One region of the Bacillus thuringiensis genome, then DNA from elsewhere that is predicted to be linked to it. Evidence: riboswitches for the same ligand, from Rfam matches in the RefSeq annotation. Region 1 holds a riboswitch; the other holds the start of a gene.

Region 1 (9,187 bases):
TGTTTAGTAAACCTTCATTGCCTAGTATACACCCTTAAATTTGGAATGCAATAGAAAACGCTAACAAATATATACAAACTATTTTCTGTTGCAAGCGTTTTCACTATTATTATAGTCCTTTTATTACTTTTAGAAAAGTAAAATACTTAAATATTTAAATATTTTTTATTTTCCTCAGTCACACTCCCATAAAACTACATATTTTATTTTCAAAAAGTATGTTCGAGTATTTACGATCATACCTTCCCTTATCCAAATAAAAACAAAACCTCAGCTATGTTGTATTAGCTGAGGTTTTGTTTTTTCACAAAGTAATTGTGTATTTGTTCTATCGCGTTAAAATCCATTAATTCTTTACCGTACTCCATGATGCGATAAATGGTTGCTGTAGACGGATTGCCGTATTCCGCTAAAATAGCTATAAAATCCGCCTTTAACAATTGAATTTGTTCTTCTTCTTCCACCCAAAGATAGAAGCGCTCATCCCACGTATATAGCTTTCCGCCAGTTACACCAAGGTTATATAAGCGATTCGACAGGTTAATGACGTCATCTAGCGTAGCAAACTCATATAATATATGTTCACTTTCATCTAGAGTCACTTGCATTTCAATAAACTCGTCACGGAACTCATCATCTGTATCCATTTCTTGATTTTCTTTCGTTACAATTACAACCATCCCTTGTGCTTGTAGAGAAAACACTTCAACTGCAATCGGACCATCTGCTTCAAATCCTAATTCCTTATTTGCTTCTTGCATCATATCACGAAATAATTGCTGTACTTTCGGCGCATTTCTCCATAAATCTTCTTTCGTTAATCCTCGTTCAGATAAATCATCAAATGTTAGAAAAATTTTTATCTTATTGTAATTTAATCGTTCCAGCCTCATCTCATACCCTCCCTACGTAACCAATGCATCTAATTTTTATTATATGAAATAGAAAATAGATGGTTCTTTTCGAACAACTATTCCGACATTTTTAACCATTCATCCCATTCTTCTTTCGTATCACCAATTAAGATTGTTTCAATGTCCAACTGGTTTAGAACGCCTAGCTTTCCGATAAATCCAACAGAAAGAGATTCCCTTTTTTCTTGTAATAAATTTATAAAGTTCATCGTCTTTTTCATTTCTTGTTCATCAGCAAAAGATACAAATACATATTTCGGCTGTATTTCCTCTACCGCTAACAACATACCATCTTCAGCTAAGCTTGTCCTAATATATATCGCCTCATATCCTTTTAAGCGTAAATAAGTTGAAAAAATAAATCCTTTCAATGCATTCTTTTCTAACACAATAACTTTGTGTAAAGAAGAAAACATTGCGGCATTGTGATACACCATCCCTAGACGCGTTTGTAAAAATGATAGTGCATATTGAAATTGCACTATTGAAATCTCATTATTATTTTTTGACGTTAATAATTTGTCTGTCACTCGAAGAACGATATTGGCAACAACCTTTTCTGTTGAATATATACTAAAAGCTTCGTTTAATAATGCAGCAATTGTAATTTCATCAAATTTTAACAAAGCTTGTAGCAAATCGTCCACTAAAACAACTTCTTTATCGAAATGTATCTCTTTTTGAACTGTACTCTGCAAACGATTCTCTTCTAATAACTGAACTGCTTGTCCAATCATCATACCGGAAGAAACTTTTTCCATTAACCATTTTAAAATTTGAATATGCTCTTCTGTATATAAACGATGCCCAGCTTGATTCCGCTTTGGGGCAATAATTTGATATCGTCTTTCCCATGCGCGAAGCGTACTCGGCTGAACTCCAATTATATTTGAAACAGCTTTTATATTATATTTCCCACTAAGAGTTGGCATCATTTCCCTCCGCACAATGTAATAATATGTGTTTGAGCAGGTGCTCGGAAACGAAGTGGTATCAATGTTGTTCCGTACCCATTACTAACAAAGAGAATCGTATTCAAATAGTTATATACGCCACCTTTTAAATATTTTTTAGATGGGAATAATCGGATTTGTCCTCCATGCGTATGTCCACTTAATACAAGTGAAATCTGTTCACTTCCAGACATCTTTTTTATTATATCAGGGTTGTGACTAACTAAGATACGAAAACCATCTTCTTTACAATCCGCCAATGCCAAATCTAGACGATCACGGTGCAATCCAACATCATCTATACCGAGCAAACAAATCTTCTCGCCTAATTCAGACTCAAATACTACTCTTGTATTATCTAAAACTTTTACGTTATTTTCTAATAATAATGCATCTAATTCATGATATTCTATCTCATAATCATTGTTTCCCCACACAAAATATACAGGAGCTATCTCTCTTAACTTTTGAATATTCGCAGAGATTTTTGATAAAGAGACACCTTTCTCTGCTAAATCTCCTCCGATAATTACGAGATCTACTTTTCCTTTTACTTGTTCAATTAACAAATTTGAAATGACTCTTCTATGAATATCAGAAATAAAAAACACATTTACTTTTTGAAAACTTTTCGGAAATTCTTTAAATACTAAAGTATGTTCCAACACTGTATTACGCGTCGCTTCTTTATACATCACAAGAAGTAATAAAATCCCCATTCCTATGAGAGTACTGAATAATATAATCCATATCATATTTTTTACTCCCCTCATCATAAAGATAACCCTAGGCTTTTATAACAAACTGTGATCGCCTAATTCGCTAGCTCTCTTGCTTTGTGGACTTATCTTTTATCGGAATTTTTAATTCTTGACCTGCACTCACTTCATCTTCTTGCAAGTTATTATACTTTTTAATTACTTCAACCCCATTTTCATCTGAAAAATATTGCTTCGCTATACTTTCTAAAGTTTCTCCCTCTTTCACAGTATGCGTTATCGCTTTTTCAGACTGTTTCTGCGACTCAGATTTAACTGAATCAAAGAAGATTACTTCAAACGCACTTTTCCCTGCATTATTACTATCGCCCTTCACCTGAATATATTTATCCGTATACCACAAAATACTAATTGGCAGCAGAATGAATAGAAATGTTAAAACCCGGACGAAAATATGATTTATTTTAAACTTTTGTTTTTTCTCTTTATTTCTATGAATTTCACTACGCGGCGGTAAACTTTCTTTTTCTTCTACTCGCTCAACTTCTAATTCCTCTTCAAAATCAGGAATTCGTTTCCTCATGTTGTTCACCACCACCTTCCATTTATTTTCTTAATTGGAGTCCCATTATAAAATCAACAAGAAAGTGTGCAAAGATTGTTATAAACAAATTCCCTGTCCATTCAAATACATAGCCAAAGACAAAACTAATGAAACAGACGAAACAAAACAAAAATGGCTTTGTTATATAACGAATATGTAACACTGCAAATACGAAACTCGCAATTACAATTCCAAAATGAGTCTGCACTACACCTCTAAATAAAAATTCTTCTGCAAAACCGATTACGAACGTAATAATGAGTAAATGCAGAACCGACATTCCTCGAAACATCTTATCGTTAATACCACCATCATCAAACCAAGACTCTGGAAACACTCGCATTGCAACATAATCTAATAACACAATACCAATCGCTAACAAACCACCTATAATAAGTATAGATACTGGTTCCCATCTCCATAAATTAAACACTTCTTTTACATCTTGAAATAATATATATGCTAGTAAACAGCCAATACCGATAATAATTAACTGTGTTATATATAGATTCAGCCTTATTTCCTGCGGACTCATATCTTCAACATTATGCCTTTGAATGTTCATCATTCCCCCATCTTTTCTAGGCCGAAAAGCTTTTGTAACTCTGTTTCCCAATTATAGTCGAAATCCGATTGTTGCGCTCGTCTTTTTTTATAATCTTCTTTTGTAATACCACAATAATCACAGCAATTATTTAACTCTTTTTCTTTCCTATAACCGAACTGTTGCAGCACATATTCACGTCTACATCCTTTAACTCGTATCCATGACTTCATATTTTCTAGCTCACTATATTTATTACGCAACCTTATTTCTACTTCAGCTATTAATCGGTTCATAATTTCATCTGACAAACCCTCTAATAATAATCTTCGTTGTTGTATAATTCCAACCTGTTCGAGATGATAACGAACGAAACGCCAATATTGCTCATTAAATCTTGCTGCATTATAACAAATTTCTTCTACATCTTCTATTGGTAATTCTTTCGTTTGAAACATTCTTTCTTGTAGTAAAGAAAATAAAAATTGTATTTGCAACTTACTTGGCAATTCATCCTCAATGATTGAAATTGGTAAATCATGATCCAACGGACTACACAATAAAATAGCTATACTCGGTTCGCCATCTCTTCCAGCTCTTCCGATTTCTTGTAAGTAAGAAGCTATATTAGTTGGATAATGAAAATGAATAATATATTGCGTATTCGCCTTATTTACCCCCATACCAAATGCACTTGTACATATTACAAGCTGCAATTGATCATTCATAAACTGTTGTTGAATTAACATACGCTCTTCATGTTCCATACCACCATGATAAAAAGCTACACCAGTAACACCTTTTCCTCTCAAGTATTCCGTTAACCTTTCTGTCCACGCTCTACTTGAACAATATACAATCCCCGGCCCTTGTAAATACATCACCTGCTCCAAAAGCGCCTCTTTCTTTTCTTCTATCGTCTCTACAAATTGCACCTCCATTGCAATATTAGGACGATCAATAGAGTATACATGTTCCGCGGCACCCTTTAAATTTAAACTGTCTGCGATATCTTGCAGTACCCCTTTTGTCGCTGTGGCTGTCAATGCTAATACTGTAGGAGAACCAATATTTTCAATAACTACATTTAGTTTCTTATAGTCCGGTCTAAAATCATAACCCCATTGAGAAATACAATGAGCCTCATCAACAACAAATAATGAAATATGAATTTTCTTCAATTCCCTAATTAATAACTCCGACTGTAACATCTCTGGTGAAACAAAAATAAATTTATATGAAGATAATTTTTTCATCGCTTCTCTTTTTTCATTTAATGTCCGAAAACTATTAAATGCTATCACTCGGTTTTTCACAACATACTTTAATTGTGTCACTTGATCTTCCATTAAAGATAATAACGGTGATACAACAAGCACTGTTCCTTCTCGCATAAGCCCCGGAAACTGATAGCATATAGATTTCCCTCTTCCAGTCGGAAGCATTGCTATCACATCTTTTCCTTCTAATAAATCTGTAATAACTCCTTTTTGACCTGGACGAAATTCAGAATATCCAAACCACTTATATAAATATTCTTCAAGTTTCATTTACACCCTCCATCCGCGCTAATACAAGACGAACTTCAAAATAAGAGATATCTTCTCCAACCTCTTGTTTCAAAACACGTAACTTCCGCGTTTGTAATGCTTCAATTACTTTTATTACTTTGTCTATCTTTTCTTTTTCCATAAACATTTCAATAGAAAAATCTTTTTCTCGCAAAGCAATTTCAACAAAATGATCTTCTATCGTTGCAACCTTTAAATTCCGAATCGTTGCTATTTCTTCTAAAGAACGCCCTTGTCTCCAAAAATTATATGTTTTTTTCGTGGATAAACTAAATAATTCAGCTCTCTCATTTGGATAAGATATAATTTCAGCTAATAGTGGAAATTCATTTTCTTTATCACGTACTTCTTGTATAAAGAAATGCATTGTACCCCAAAATAAAAAATACACCCTAAATATATCTTGTTTCGTAATTTCTGCTAATTGTTGCAATGTACAACCAATACGTTCATAGCCCGTTAGTCGATATGTTACAATCGTCGCTTCTATCGCATTACTCTTTTCCAAAAGATTATGTACTTCCGTCCATAGTTTCCTCGCCAACTCACTTCTCTTATATGGCCTTCCTGTTAGAAAACGTTTTACCCACATCATTATTTCTGTATCTTGTTGAATTGGGATAAACTTCGTATTATTCTGTTGTAAATTTGATATGGTTTGAATAATCAATGATAATCTTTTCCAAAATGTTTCACCTAATTCACCATAATGTAAACCATGCAAATGCGCTGGAAAAGCATAAACTTCCTCCCATTTATGTAACTGCATTTTACCCGTAGGTGTTAACACATATGTATTTTCATGTATTTCTTGAATAAAATCCGCTTGCAACAACTTTACAACTTCACCATCATAGTCATTTCTATTTAATGATTTATATATTCCGAATAAAAAAGAAATCCGGAACATATTTCCATCTTGCAAAGTTTGCGAAGAACGTTTGCCCTTTAGTAAATAATAAATAGAAGAAACGGTTCTTTCACCATTCAATTGTTTTAAACAATGCAACAAAGTATATTGTATTTGCATGACCGCTTCCACCTTCCAATCTTAACTTCATTCTTTTCAGTACAATTACACTATCTACTGTCGCTCATTAAACTTATCATATAAGAACTATATACTTGTATATATTCTATTGTATCAAACGAAATCACATTTACGTATTTTGAAAATCTTATGACATAATTCAAAAATAAGTTGACACTCTAATTGATAAGCATTATCATTATAATTTTATGTTGAAAAGTTTCACAAACCGTTTTACAATAAGGTTATAATTTTTATGGCGAGCTTTTCACATACATATTATCAGGAGGGAAAAAAGATGGCAAAATATACAATCGTTGATAAAGATACTTGTATTGCATGTGGTGCTTGTGGCGCTGCTGCACCAGACATTTATGACTATGATGATGAAGGTATTGCATTTGTAACATTAGACGATAACCAAGGTATCGTTGAAATTCCAGATGTATTAATTGAAGATATGATGGATGCATTCGAAGGCTGTCCAACTGACTCAATTAAAGTTGCTGACGAATCATTCGACGGAGACGCTTTAAAATTCGAATAGTCTTTTATTAACTTCAAAAAATGCCCCTCATATTGATGAGGGGCATTTTTTGTATCTGAATTTTATTTTCCTTAATAAAAAACCATTAGTAGTTCCACACTACTAATGGTTTTAATATTTATTATGCATTTTTCATTTTTGCAAACACCCATACTTTCAGGCGTGAAAATAATGCTACAAATACAATTGTTACAACAATTCCTTTAATTAAATTAAATGGTAAGATTGCCGTTACAACCGTTGTTCTTATAGCTTCGCTAGACATAGCCGGTGAATTTAAAAACCAAGTGTAAGCCGGGAATATGATGATGTAGTTTAATACACTCATAATAAGTGCCATTGTAATTGTCCCTAGCATTAATCCTGTCGTTAAACTCTTTACAGTACGATACTTTCTAAATAAGAAAGCTGCTGGTCCAATAAATAAACATCCTGCAATAAAGTTTGCAATTTCTCCAACTGGTACTCCCGTTAAACTTCCTTGAATCCCGTAATGTAAAATGTTCTTTATCGCCTCTACAATCACTCCTGCTACTGGTCCAAAGATAATTGCTGCAATTAGAGCTGGTACATCACTAAAATCAATTTTCAAAAATGGCGGAAGCCCTGGGAACGGGAAATCCAACATCATTAGTAAATATGCAATACTACTTAGCATCGCTACACTCACCATCTGCACTACACTGTTTTTTTGTTTCATCTTTCTCTCTCCTTTTCCATCGATCATCTCATGGAAAGTGGAAAGGTTCTGCTATGCCTATTTTTTCATAGAACGAAAAAACCCTTTGTGTTTTACACAAAGGGAGAATTTAAGGCACATCAAACAGACGTTCAAATCCATATCTTTTTTGAACGCTTGAACCTCCATCTTCTCCCATCCAGACTATACTGTCGGCTTTGGAATCACACCAAATCCTGCCTTAACGGCTCGCGGGCTTAGAACAAAATCATAAATAGTTCATCACCGCCGGTCGGGATTTTCACCCTGCCCCGAAGATAGACCGATATTCTATTTTCCCCTTCATTATACAACAACCTCATAACATTGTGAACTAAAAAATTGTAACTTATTTATAATTAGTTATTTATTTTTCGTAACAACAAATAAATTGCGAGATATTTTACAATACAATCCATATTTTTTATTATTCGGCATTTCTCTTTTGAATTCCCTAGTCATATATAATTAAAAGTGATAAGATATTGAATTGTTAAGATAAGAACATTTTCTGAGTTATGGAGGAAATGTCATGAAAAAAGAAAAGAGACATTCTATTCGAGAAGCGATGAAAAAAAATTTAAGAAAAGAATACTTTTATTTAAAAAAAGAATTACTTTTCTACTGCCCAATTGATTTAGGTACATTCTCAAACGAGACATACTATGCTACTTTCGATGAAGATGGCATCAGTATTTATCAGTATGATAAAAAAACAGAAAGTAAATTAAAATTGTGTGAGCGTCATCCGTGGAAGAGTTGGAATAAAGTGAAGATTGATCACTATTTGACAACTTCTCAATTTATTTTTCAGGGTGAGCGAAATTGGATCTTATCTCTTTTTCAAAAAGGAAAAGAAGCTCAAAAAATTATTGAAGAGCATACATCTTTACAAACAGAAGTTGTTTCCCGCTCTTTCTTAAAAAAACTTCCCGGTTTTCGTTCTAATACACCACTGAATAAATACATCGGTAGCATTTGTTACACTGCACTTATTGCATTTTTATTAAAATGGATGATTCCATTTCAAGCACCACAAATCGCCCTGTATTCTATTTCAATTGGTTGTATGCTTCTTGGCCTACTTTGTTTGACAATCGGTTTAATTGAACCGACTATCGTACTGTTTCGAACAAAAGAGAAAACAAGAACAAAAGTTTTTTACTTATATAGCTATTTAGCTATTTCTGGATTTATATGTGTCTTTATTTTTTGGTAAAAGAAACCGTCCCAAAATAAATTTTGGGACGGTTTTCTTTTAGATATAGATACTCTAATTCACTCAATACTTCTAGCAGAAGCGCCCATATAATTTCATTTACATTGAACCTTATTTAAGAATATTCAAAGTTTAAATTTTGAGACGTTGCCTTCACTTAACATATAATTGTTGATTAGGATAAATTAGCTCTTGCTGCAATCCATTTTTTTCTTTAATTTCCTTAAGTGTCATACTAAATTTCCGTGCAATACTAACTAAAGTATCCCCTTTTTGTACGACATATAATGATGAAGAAACAACTTCATTTCTTTGTTCACTTAAAACAAGCAATGGGTTCATCGCATTCTTTTTCGCCATCGTCCATC
Region 2 (9,187 bases), 2.5 Mb from region 1:
GCCAGTAGAATGTTTAAAAGTACTGGCAATGATGCGTTTTGTAAACCCAACAAAAGAAATTCGTATTTCAGGAGGACGTGAAATCAATTTACGTTCTGTACAGCCAATCGGTTTATTTGCAGCAAATTCTATTTTTGTCGGGGACTACTTAACGACAGCTGGACAAGAGCCGACTGCAGACTGGGGTATGATTGCAGATTTAGGATTTGAGATTGAAGAGTGTGCATTATAAGATAGATGAAAAAGCAAACTTGTAAAAGGGTTTGCTTTTTTTGTAAATAAAATGTAATAAATAGTTGCGGACGCCTGTTACTATTGGTTTTTGAACGAAAAAAAGAATTTTTGTGGACGAATTTTCCAAGCCTTAGTTGTACATAGTAAATATGTAATTTATATTGGGTTGGAGGATTTTACATGTACAAATACATATTAGCGATTATGACTTGTTTAATTTTAATAAAAGCAATAAGTTCTGATCCAGTTAAGGCTGCTGAAAATCCTGAACAAAAAGAGATGCAACAAAGAATCGAACAACACTTTCGAACGAAAGCTGAACATTTTGGATTGAAAACGGAAGGAAAAGATTTAAAGGAAGTTAGAAAAGAAATTATTATTATAGAAGAAGCGAAAAAAAGAGAGAATGTATGGAGAACAGCACAAGCTCTTCATATAAAAACAGAAGGAAAAACGATGAATGAATTAATAAAAGATGTACAAAAAAAGGTGAAAAAATAAAAAGAGGCCGCAGCCTCTTTTTTTATGCCCATTGTTTTGATAAGTGAGCCATTTCAATTGCAGCAACAGCTGATTCATATCCTTTATTACCAGCTTTCGTACCTGCGCGTTCAATCGCTTGTTCAATTGTTTCTGTCGTTAATACGCCGAAAATAACTGGGATGTCCATTTGTAGTGATAAAGACGCAACACCTTTTGCTACTTCATTACAAACGTAATCGTAGTGAGTTGTAGCACCTCGGATTACAGTACCTAATGTAATAACCGCATCATACTTTCCGCTACTAGCCATCTTTTTAGCGATTAAAGGAATTTCAAATGCACCAGGAACCCAAGCAACATCAATATCATTTTCTTCTACACCGTGACGCTTTAATCCGTCTAAAGCGCCGCCAAGTAACTTACTTGTAATAAATTCGTTAAAACGTCCAACAACAACTCCAACTTTTAATCCTGTACCAACTAAATGACCTTCGAATACCATAATAAATCTCTCCTTTAATTATAAGTTTAGTAAGTGTCCTAATTTGTTTACTTTCGTTTGTAAATACGATTTATTCTCTTCTTTTGCTGGCATTTGCAACGGTACACGCTCGACTACTTCTAAATCGTAACCTTGTAAGCCAGCAATTTTTCTTGGGTTATTCGTTAATAATCGTAAACTTTGTAAACCTAAATCTTTTAATATTTGTGCACCGATACCGTAATCACGAAGATCAGCAGGGAAGCCGAGTTCTTCATTTGCTTCTACAGTATCGAATCCTTCTTCTTGTAATTTATAAGCACGAAGCTTATTAAGAAGCCCAATGCCTCTTCCTTCTTGTCTCATATAAAGAAGAACACCTTTTCCTTCACGCTCAATTTGAGCAAGTGCTGCATGGAGTTGTGGTCCGCAATCGCAGCGATGTGAACCGAATACATCTCCTGTTAAGCATTCAGAATGAACACGCACAAGTACCGGTTCACCTATTGAAATATCACCTTTTACAAGTGCGATATGTTCTTTCGTATCTAATGAGTTAGAATAGCCAATTGCGTGGAAAGTACCGAAATCTGTAGGTAATGTAATTTCCACCTCTCTCATCACAAGTGTTTCATGATGGCGGCGGTAAGCAATTAAATCTTCTATTGTAATCATTTTTATATCAAATTGTTTTGCGCATTCTATTAAATCAGTTACACGTGCCATCGTGCCGTCCTCATTTATAATCTCGCAAATAACTCCAGCTGGTTCGGCACCGCATAGCTTCGCTAAATCAACAGCAGCTTCTGTATGACCTGCACGACGCAGGACACCGCCTTCTTTCGCAATTAATGGAAAGATATGTCCAGGTCGATTGAAATCAGCGCCTTTTGATGCGGGGTTTAACAATTCTTGTATCGTAGTTGCACGTTCGTGAGCGCTAATCCCTGTTGTTGTAGAAACATGGTCAATGCTCACTGTAAACGCAGTATGATGTGAATCTGTATTATGAGATACCATTGGTTCTAATTGTAGACGTTCTGCGTACCCTGCTGTAATCGGTACACAAACGAGACCACGGCCATGTGTAATCATAAAATTAATTGTTTCTGGTGTAATGTACTCTGCTAAAGCAATAAAATCGCCTTCATTTTCTCGGTTTTCATCATCACATACGATAACGACTTTACCTTGTTTTAAATCTTCTAGAGCTTCTTCAATACGATGAAACATTGTGCTTCCCCCTTATAGAAATCCATTTTCTTGTAAAAAGCTTTCAGTCATTGAACCTACTCGTTTTGTAGGTTTAGTAATAAAGCGTTCGATATATTTACCAATCATGTCACACTCAATGTTTACGATATCTCCGGCATTTTTTTCTCCAATGACAGATTCGCTTACTGTGTGCGGGATGAGTGAAATCGTTATGGAAGATTCGTCTATATCAAATATCGTTAAACTCGTTCCATCAACAGCAATGGATCCTTTATGCAAACAATAGCGCAGCAGTTCATCAGAAATTGCTATTTTGTAATAGACGGCATTGTAATGTTGTTTTTTATTTAAAATCGTTCCGATGCCATCAATATGTCCTGAAACGAAATGTCCACCGAATCGTCCGTTTGCAGCCATTGCTCGCTCTAAATTTACTTTAGAGTGGGGTTTAAGCATGCGAAGTGATGTCGACTGCATCGTTTCAGGCATTGCATCAACTGTAAATGAATTAGTTGTAAAGCTTGTTACAGTTAAGCAAATACCGTTCACCGCGATACTATCACCTAAGTGAATATCTGATAAAATTTTCTTTGCATGAATCGTTAATTTCATCGCTTCTCCGCTTTGTTGCATGTTTGCTATCGTTCCTAATTCGTCTACAATTCCTGTAAACATTCCGTCACCTCGTTTCGGGCATTCGCAACAATTTTTATATCATCACCAATTTGTTTCATCTCTTGAATTTTCAAGGAAAGCGCATCTTGTAATTTTGAAAAACCATTTCCTCCAAATAAAGTAGGAGCATCTTTCCCACCAATTAATTTCGGGCTTATATAGGTTACAATTTCATTAAAATTGTTTGTTTTTAAGAAACTTGCATGAATCGATTGGCCACCTTCAACGAATAGAGAAAGAATTTGTTTTTCTCCAAGAAAGGAAAGAAGGTCCTCAATTTCTATATGCTTCGTTTCCATTTGGAATATAGCTATATTTTTAGATTCATAAGAAGATATCTTCTCTTTCTTTACATCCTTACCGACAATAATCCATGTCGGTGCTAAACCATCTGTTATGACATGAGAAGATGGTGGTGTTCGTAAATGGGTATCTAAAACAACGCGAATAGGGTGTTTCCCACCATTTGGAATTCTTGTTGTTAAATGTGGGTTATCAGCTATAACTGTATTTACTCCAACAAGAATTGCATCATGTGTATGGCGATATTGGTGAACATCAGCACGTGCTTCTTCACCTGTAATCCACTTACTTTCACCAGTTACAGTTGCTGTTTTTCCATCTAAGCTCATCGCTGTTTTTATTGTTACAAAAGGGCGTTTCGTTTTCATGTAGTGAAAAAAGTAGCGATTTAATAAAACTGCTTCTGCTTCAAGAACACCGGTAGTTACTTCAATTCTAGCTTCCTCTAATCTTCTTTTTCCATTACCAGAAACGAGCGGATTACAATCGAGAGTAGCAATTACAACACGCTTAACTCCTTTTTCGATGAGCAATTCACAACAAGGTGGTGTTTTTCCAAAGTGGCTACACGGTTCCAGTGTTACATAAACGGTAGCGTCTTTGGCGTTCTGACCAGCCATTTGAAGGGCATGAACTTCTGCGTGTTCTTCACCAGCTCGTAAATGAGCCCCCATACCAACGATGTTTCCATCTTTTACAACAACAGCACCAACCATAGGATTTGGACTTGTTTGTCCTGATGTTCCTTCTGCTAACAGCAGGGCAATCCTCATATATTCTTGATCTGTCATTTTCTTCACCTCTCCTAAAAAAATCAAAAAACCCCAAGGATTTAATATCCTTGGGGTTTGGGAGACGTGATTTCTAGAAATATAGTTTGAATACGAAAGCATAGGAAAGAAACCTAACGATAATTGATATTTCTGCATAAGGAAAAAACCTAGCAAAATATCGAATTTTTAAACGCTAGTTGTCTCTTTTTATTTCAGTATAAAAAATAAGTATAGAAAATTAAACATATATAAAGAATCAAAATGAATCTTTAAAAATATGCATACTGAAATAAAAGTGTATTCACTATATAAAAAACTAGAAACATATCCTTCTCCCATCCAGACTATACTGTCGGCCCTAGAGTTTCACTAGATCCACCGTTTTCGAGTTGAAAACGGGTCACGGACTTAGAAGTTTTCACTTCATCACCGCCGGTTGGGAATTTCACCCGACCCCGAAGGATGCTGTTTGCTCAAATTATAGCACAAAAAAAATAAAAGGCTAGTAAAAAATATTCGAATGTGAAGAATTGTGTGAAAATATATGCAGGCTGGAATGGAAATAAAAGTATTAGAAATGTTGTAAGGAGAAGGGATATAACGGAGTTGCTAAAAAGAAAAAACATGCACAAAAAAATGTGCATGTCACATGTAAAATTATTCTGCCTCTGGTGCTCTAACAACGGACTCGAATTTACCTTTATGCGAAGCGTCGCAATAAGGCATATTTTTTGATAAGCCACAACGGCATAAAGAAAATGCCGGTTTTGCTGGGAATACATTCCCTTGTGAGTCGACTAATTCCACGTCCCCTGTAACGCGAAAAGAGCCATTATCATTTACTTTAATTTGTACTTTTGCCAACGTTATCCCTCCTTCCCAAACGCTTAATTTCATCATATAATCAAGGGAAGTGCTTGGCAATATAAAGTGAAACTTTAATTAGTGGGGGAGGCATCCCCCACTAATTATTAGTTGAACCAATCGGGCTTTTAGGGGCAGTTAATCTCCCACCTAACTTCTTTGTTTCAGCCGAATTTTGAGGTGGGAGTTTTACTGCCCGCAAATAGCGGGGAAAAAAGAGCACTTTGTTTGAGAAAGAAGAGAGTGTTATAATAGTTTTCATAACTGACTAGAGTAAGGTGACGAGAGATGGATAAACAATTACATACATTACGAAACATTGCAAATGAGCGCACGTGGGCATCATTTTTGAATGATAATCATCCATATAGTTTGTTACATTGGTCCATTGCAGGTGTAGGGCAAGAGGCAAAGGATGTTTGGTTACTTCAAGATGAAGTAACATTTCAAACGACAGAATTTCCAACGTTAGATGATGCAATGCAATGGATTTCTGAAAATATGGAACAAGTTACAGACGTTTTAGCGCAATAAAAAAACAGGCTTATGCAAGCCTGTTTTTTGTTTCTTTCACATATGTGTTTAAAAATTGATCGATGGCTGCTTCGTACTCTTCTTTATTTTCGTTATAAGAGCAAGCGTGTGCACCGTGTTCTGCAATATAAAGTTGCTTATTATTTTCTTTCGCTTCATATAACGCTTTTGTCATATCAGCTAAAATATAGTCGTCATCTTTACTATGAATAAAGAGAACGGGATTGTTAATGTTTTTTATACAGTCGATTGGTGAAACTTCACGAATTGTATAACCGTCACGAACTTTTAAAAATGCGTTTGCTAAAGGTAATAAAGGCCATTTTGGTAAATGGAATTCAACCTTTAAACGGTGCTGTAATTGTCCGTGAAAATCAGAGAAAGGACAATCTGCAATATAGAAATCAGCACCATCTTCTACAAGTCCTGCGTATTGAAGAATTGTTGCAGCTCCCATAGATTCACCATGAATACCAAGTGTAATATTGGTTCCAAAACGGCTTTTTAGCCAGTCAACTACGGATTTCAAATCATGCTTTTCATAGTATCCATAGCTTGTTGTTTTTCCGCCAGTTTTACCATGACGACGATGATCGTAAATGAGGACATTATATCCCCTTTTTAAGAATAAGTTTGCATATTTTACAGAGTTTATTTTATTTACAGTTACACCGTGGCAAAAAACCATAAACTTATTGGAATGACCAGCAGGAATGTAATATCCGTGAAGGTCGTATCCGAATTGTGAAGGGATATGAATTTCTTCTTTATGAAGAGCATCAAAATCCTCTATACGAAAATGTTTTTTCGTTTCTCTTTCGAGTACTTCTTCCTCTGTTTTTTTCTTTAAGTACATCACTTTATTTGTAAAGAAAATCCCAAGGGCAGTTATTGCACCTAGTATAGTAAACAATGCTGCAAAAAAACGTTTCATACTTTACCTCATCCTCCAAATACCGTTACATGTGATACACTTATATTGTATCACAATGATATAAAAGGGGAGAAATAGGAAATGCTGCATATACAAAAAATTACGCCAGCGATGAAAGAAACAATCCGAATGTTCATGTGTAAGAACTGGGGAAGTTCATTGATGGTTTCACGTGGTAAGGGACATCAGTTAGAAGAGTTGCCAGGATTTGTTGCGCTCTCAGATGACAGAATAATCGGAATTATAACGTATGAAGTGACCGGAAATATGTGTGAAATTGTATCGCTAGATAGCTTTGAAGAAAGAAAAGGAATAGGGACGAAACTTGTAGATTGTGTATTACAAGTTGCAGAAGAAGAGCGGTGCAGACAGGTTTGGCTTATTACAACAAATGATAATATGAATGCGTTACGATTTTACCAAAAACGTAATTTTGTAATGACTAATTTATATGTGAATGCGGTAGAGGAGGCACGAAAAATAAAGAAAGAAATTCCACGTATTGGATATGATAATATCCCAATTTTACATGAAATTCAGTTGGAGTATCATTTAGTCAAATGATGTAACAATTTTCAGAAATATGAGTTATTAATCTTGACGGATAGTGTAATTTAGGTTACCGTAAAATTGTAATCTATTACCATATTAAGGGGTGACGATGTGGCAACTATACGTGATGTTGCAAAATTGGCAGGTGTTTCAGTCGCAACCGTTTCACGAGTTATTAATGAAAAAGGATACGTTCATGAGGACACAGTAAAACAAGTAAAGGAAGCAATTGAAGAATTACGTTATAGGCCAAACAGTGCAGCGAAGCCACTATTTAAAGAGAATTCAACGATAATTGCATTACTTGTAGATAATTTATGTAACCCATCAAACATCACTTTGCTACATTGTATTGAGGAAATAGCATATAAAGAAGGCTATCAAATCATTATTTGTAATATAGAGAATAAAGATAGATACATACATATGCTGAAGCAAAATAACATTGCAGGTGTTATTTTGACAAGGGCAGTTTTTAAAAGTATAGGAGAAATTCCATTTCCGTTTGTTGTGATTGATGAGCAACAATCACATGCAAATTATTATGAAAGTGGGCAGAGAGCTGTTTCTTTATTAAAAGAGAAAGGGTGTCACTTTCTTGCATATTTCGGTGAGGGAGAAGAAAGTGAAGAAATGGAAGATCATATAGCAGGGTTTTTAGACGCTGTTTGGGATGAAGGAATCTCTTATCGAGAAGAATGTGTACAAGGGTATACAAATAAACAATTTATTACATTATTGCAAAATAATCCGTATATAGATGGAATTGTAACCTCAAGTGATCAGATTGCTATTGAGTTAATTCGGTCAGCGAGATTTCTAAATATACATATACCAGATAAATTAAAAATTGTTGGACCGAATGGGAGCATAGAGTGTGAATGGATAGGCTCATCACTACCGGCAATTGAAAGCTATGTCAAAGATAATGGAAAAGTAGCTTTTCAACAATTAAAAGGAAAAATAAAAAAGTAAAAGGTGCGTTTTATACGCACCTTTTTATAATGTAATTGCGGCAATAAAGCCAAATATAAGTAACGGTATATTGTAATGTAGAAAAGTGGGTACACATGTATCCCATATATGATGGTGCTGACCATCAGCATTTAAACCGGATGTTGGTCCAAGGGTACTATCTGATGCTGGAGATCCTGCGTCACCTAGTGCTCCGGCTGTACCGATAATTGCAATTGTGGCCATTGGACTAAATCCAAGCTGAATGCAAAGAGGTACAAAAATGGTTGTTAAGATAGGGATGGTTGAAAAGGATGAACCAATTCCCATCGTAACGAGAAGTCCAATAACGAGCATAAGAAATGCAGCGAGTGGTTTGTTATTTCCAATTATATGTGCACTCGTTTGCACCAGTGATTCAACATGTCCTGTTTTTCGAAGGACAGCGCCGAATCCAGCGGCAGCAATCATAACAAAGCCAATAAAGGACATCATACGCATTCCGCTTGTTAATATCGCATCTGCTTCTTTAAGTGGTAGACTGCCACTAACTGATAAGACGATAATACCTGCTAAAGCACCGAAAATCATTGATTCTGTTGTTAATTGAACAGTTAATGTAGCAATGATAGATAATAACCCGAAAGTAATGCTACGTTTTGTATAGGGAACGATTTCATTTTCGGTAGTATGAATTTGTTCTGTTTCATACGTACGAGGTTTTCGGTACGTAATGAATACCGCTACACATAATCCAATAATCATACCAATTGCTGGAATAGTCATTGCTTTTGGAATAAGTGTGACATCAAATGTAAGGCCGCTTTGCGCAGCGTTGGTTTGTAATACGTCATGATAAATTTTTCCGAATCCTGCAGGGATCCACATATAAGGAGTAATCAATCCAAATGTAATAATACATGTGACAAGTCTGCGATCCACTTTCAGCTCATTTAATACTTTTAAAAGTGCTGGAATTAAGATGGGGATGAAAGCAATGTGAACAGGAATCACATTTTGTGAGAAACAAGCCATCGTTAAAATAATGAATAAAATAAGTATTTTAGAATAAACTTGTTTTTTCGTGTCTTGTTCATTGCCAATCCATTTTAATGCAGTTTGAATCATAGCATCTGGAAGTCCTGTTTTGGAAAGGGAAATAGCGAAACCACCAAGCATCGCATA

Evidence for each region. A riboswitch is a leader RNA that binds a small molecule or an ion and turns the genes downstream of it on or off. The one in region 1 is predicted to bind FMN.
Region 2: linked by a shared signal. The riboswitch ahead of ribD (bifunctional diaminohydroxyphosphoribosylaminopyrimidine deaminase/5-amino-6-(5-phosphoribosylamino)uracil reductase RibD) and the one ahead of AC241_RS07815 (ECF transporter S component) in region 1 are both predicted to bind FMN.

The regions. Positions count from the first base shown of each region.
Region 1 is NZ_CP012099.1:1,478,718-1,487,904, reverse strand. Features, by position in the region: gene AC241_RS07855 (genetic competence negative regulator) at 285-893, opposite strand; gene AC241_RS07850 (MerR family transcriptional regulator) at 971-1,846, opposite strand; gene AC241_RS07845 (metallophosphoesterase) at 1,846-2,622, opposite strand; gene AC241_RS07840 (LysM peptidoglycan-binding domain-containing protein) at 2,690-3,169, opposite strand; gene AC241_RS07835 (CPBP family intramembrane glutamic endopeptidase) at 3,192-3,755, opposite strand; gene recQ (ATP-dependent DNA helicase RecQ) at 3,755-5,284, opposite strand; gene AC241_RS07825 (YpbB family protein) at 5,274-6,335, opposite strand; gene AC241_RS07820 (ferredoxin) at 6,634-6,882, shown strand; gene AC241_RS07815 (ECF transporter S component) at 7,004-7,582, opposite strand; FMN riboswitch at 7,745-7,884, opposite strand; gene AC241_RS07810 (hypothetical protein) at 8,133-8,819, shown strand; gene AC241_RS07805 (peptidoglycan DD-metalloendopeptidase family protein) at 8,973-9,187, opposite strand, start outside.
Region 2 is NZ_CP012099.1:3,963,633-3,972,819, reverse strand. Features, by position in the region: gene bioB (biotin synthase) at 1-232, shown strand, start outside; gene AC241_RS20365 (hypothetical protein) at 415-735, shown strand; gene ribH (6,7-dimethyl-8-ribityllumazine synthase) at 758-1,219, opposite strand; gene ribBA (bifunctional 3,4-dihydroxy-2-butanone 4-phosphate synthase/GTP cyclohydrolase II) at 1,238-2,431, opposite strand; gene ribE (riboflavin synthase subunit alpha) at 2,444-3,088, opposite strand; gene ribD (bifunctional diaminohydroxyphosphoribosylaminopyrimidine deaminase/5-amino-6-(5-phosphoribosylamino)uracil reductase RibD) at 3,070-4,182, opposite strand; FMN riboswitch at 4,488-4,631, opposite strand; gene AC241_RS20340 (CDGSH iron-sulfur domain-containing protein) at 4,822-5,028, opposite strand; gene AC241_RS20335 (DUF2552 family protein) at 5,317-5,562, shown strand; gene AC241_RS20330 (alpha/beta hydrolase) at 5,573-6,496, opposite strand; gene AC241_RS20325 (GNAT family N-acetyltransferase) at 6,578-7,060, shown strand; gene AC241_RS20320 (LacI family DNA-binding transcriptional regulator) at 7,160-8,023, shown strand; gene AC241_RS20315 (Na+/H+ antiporter family protein) at 8,048-9,187, opposite strand, start outside.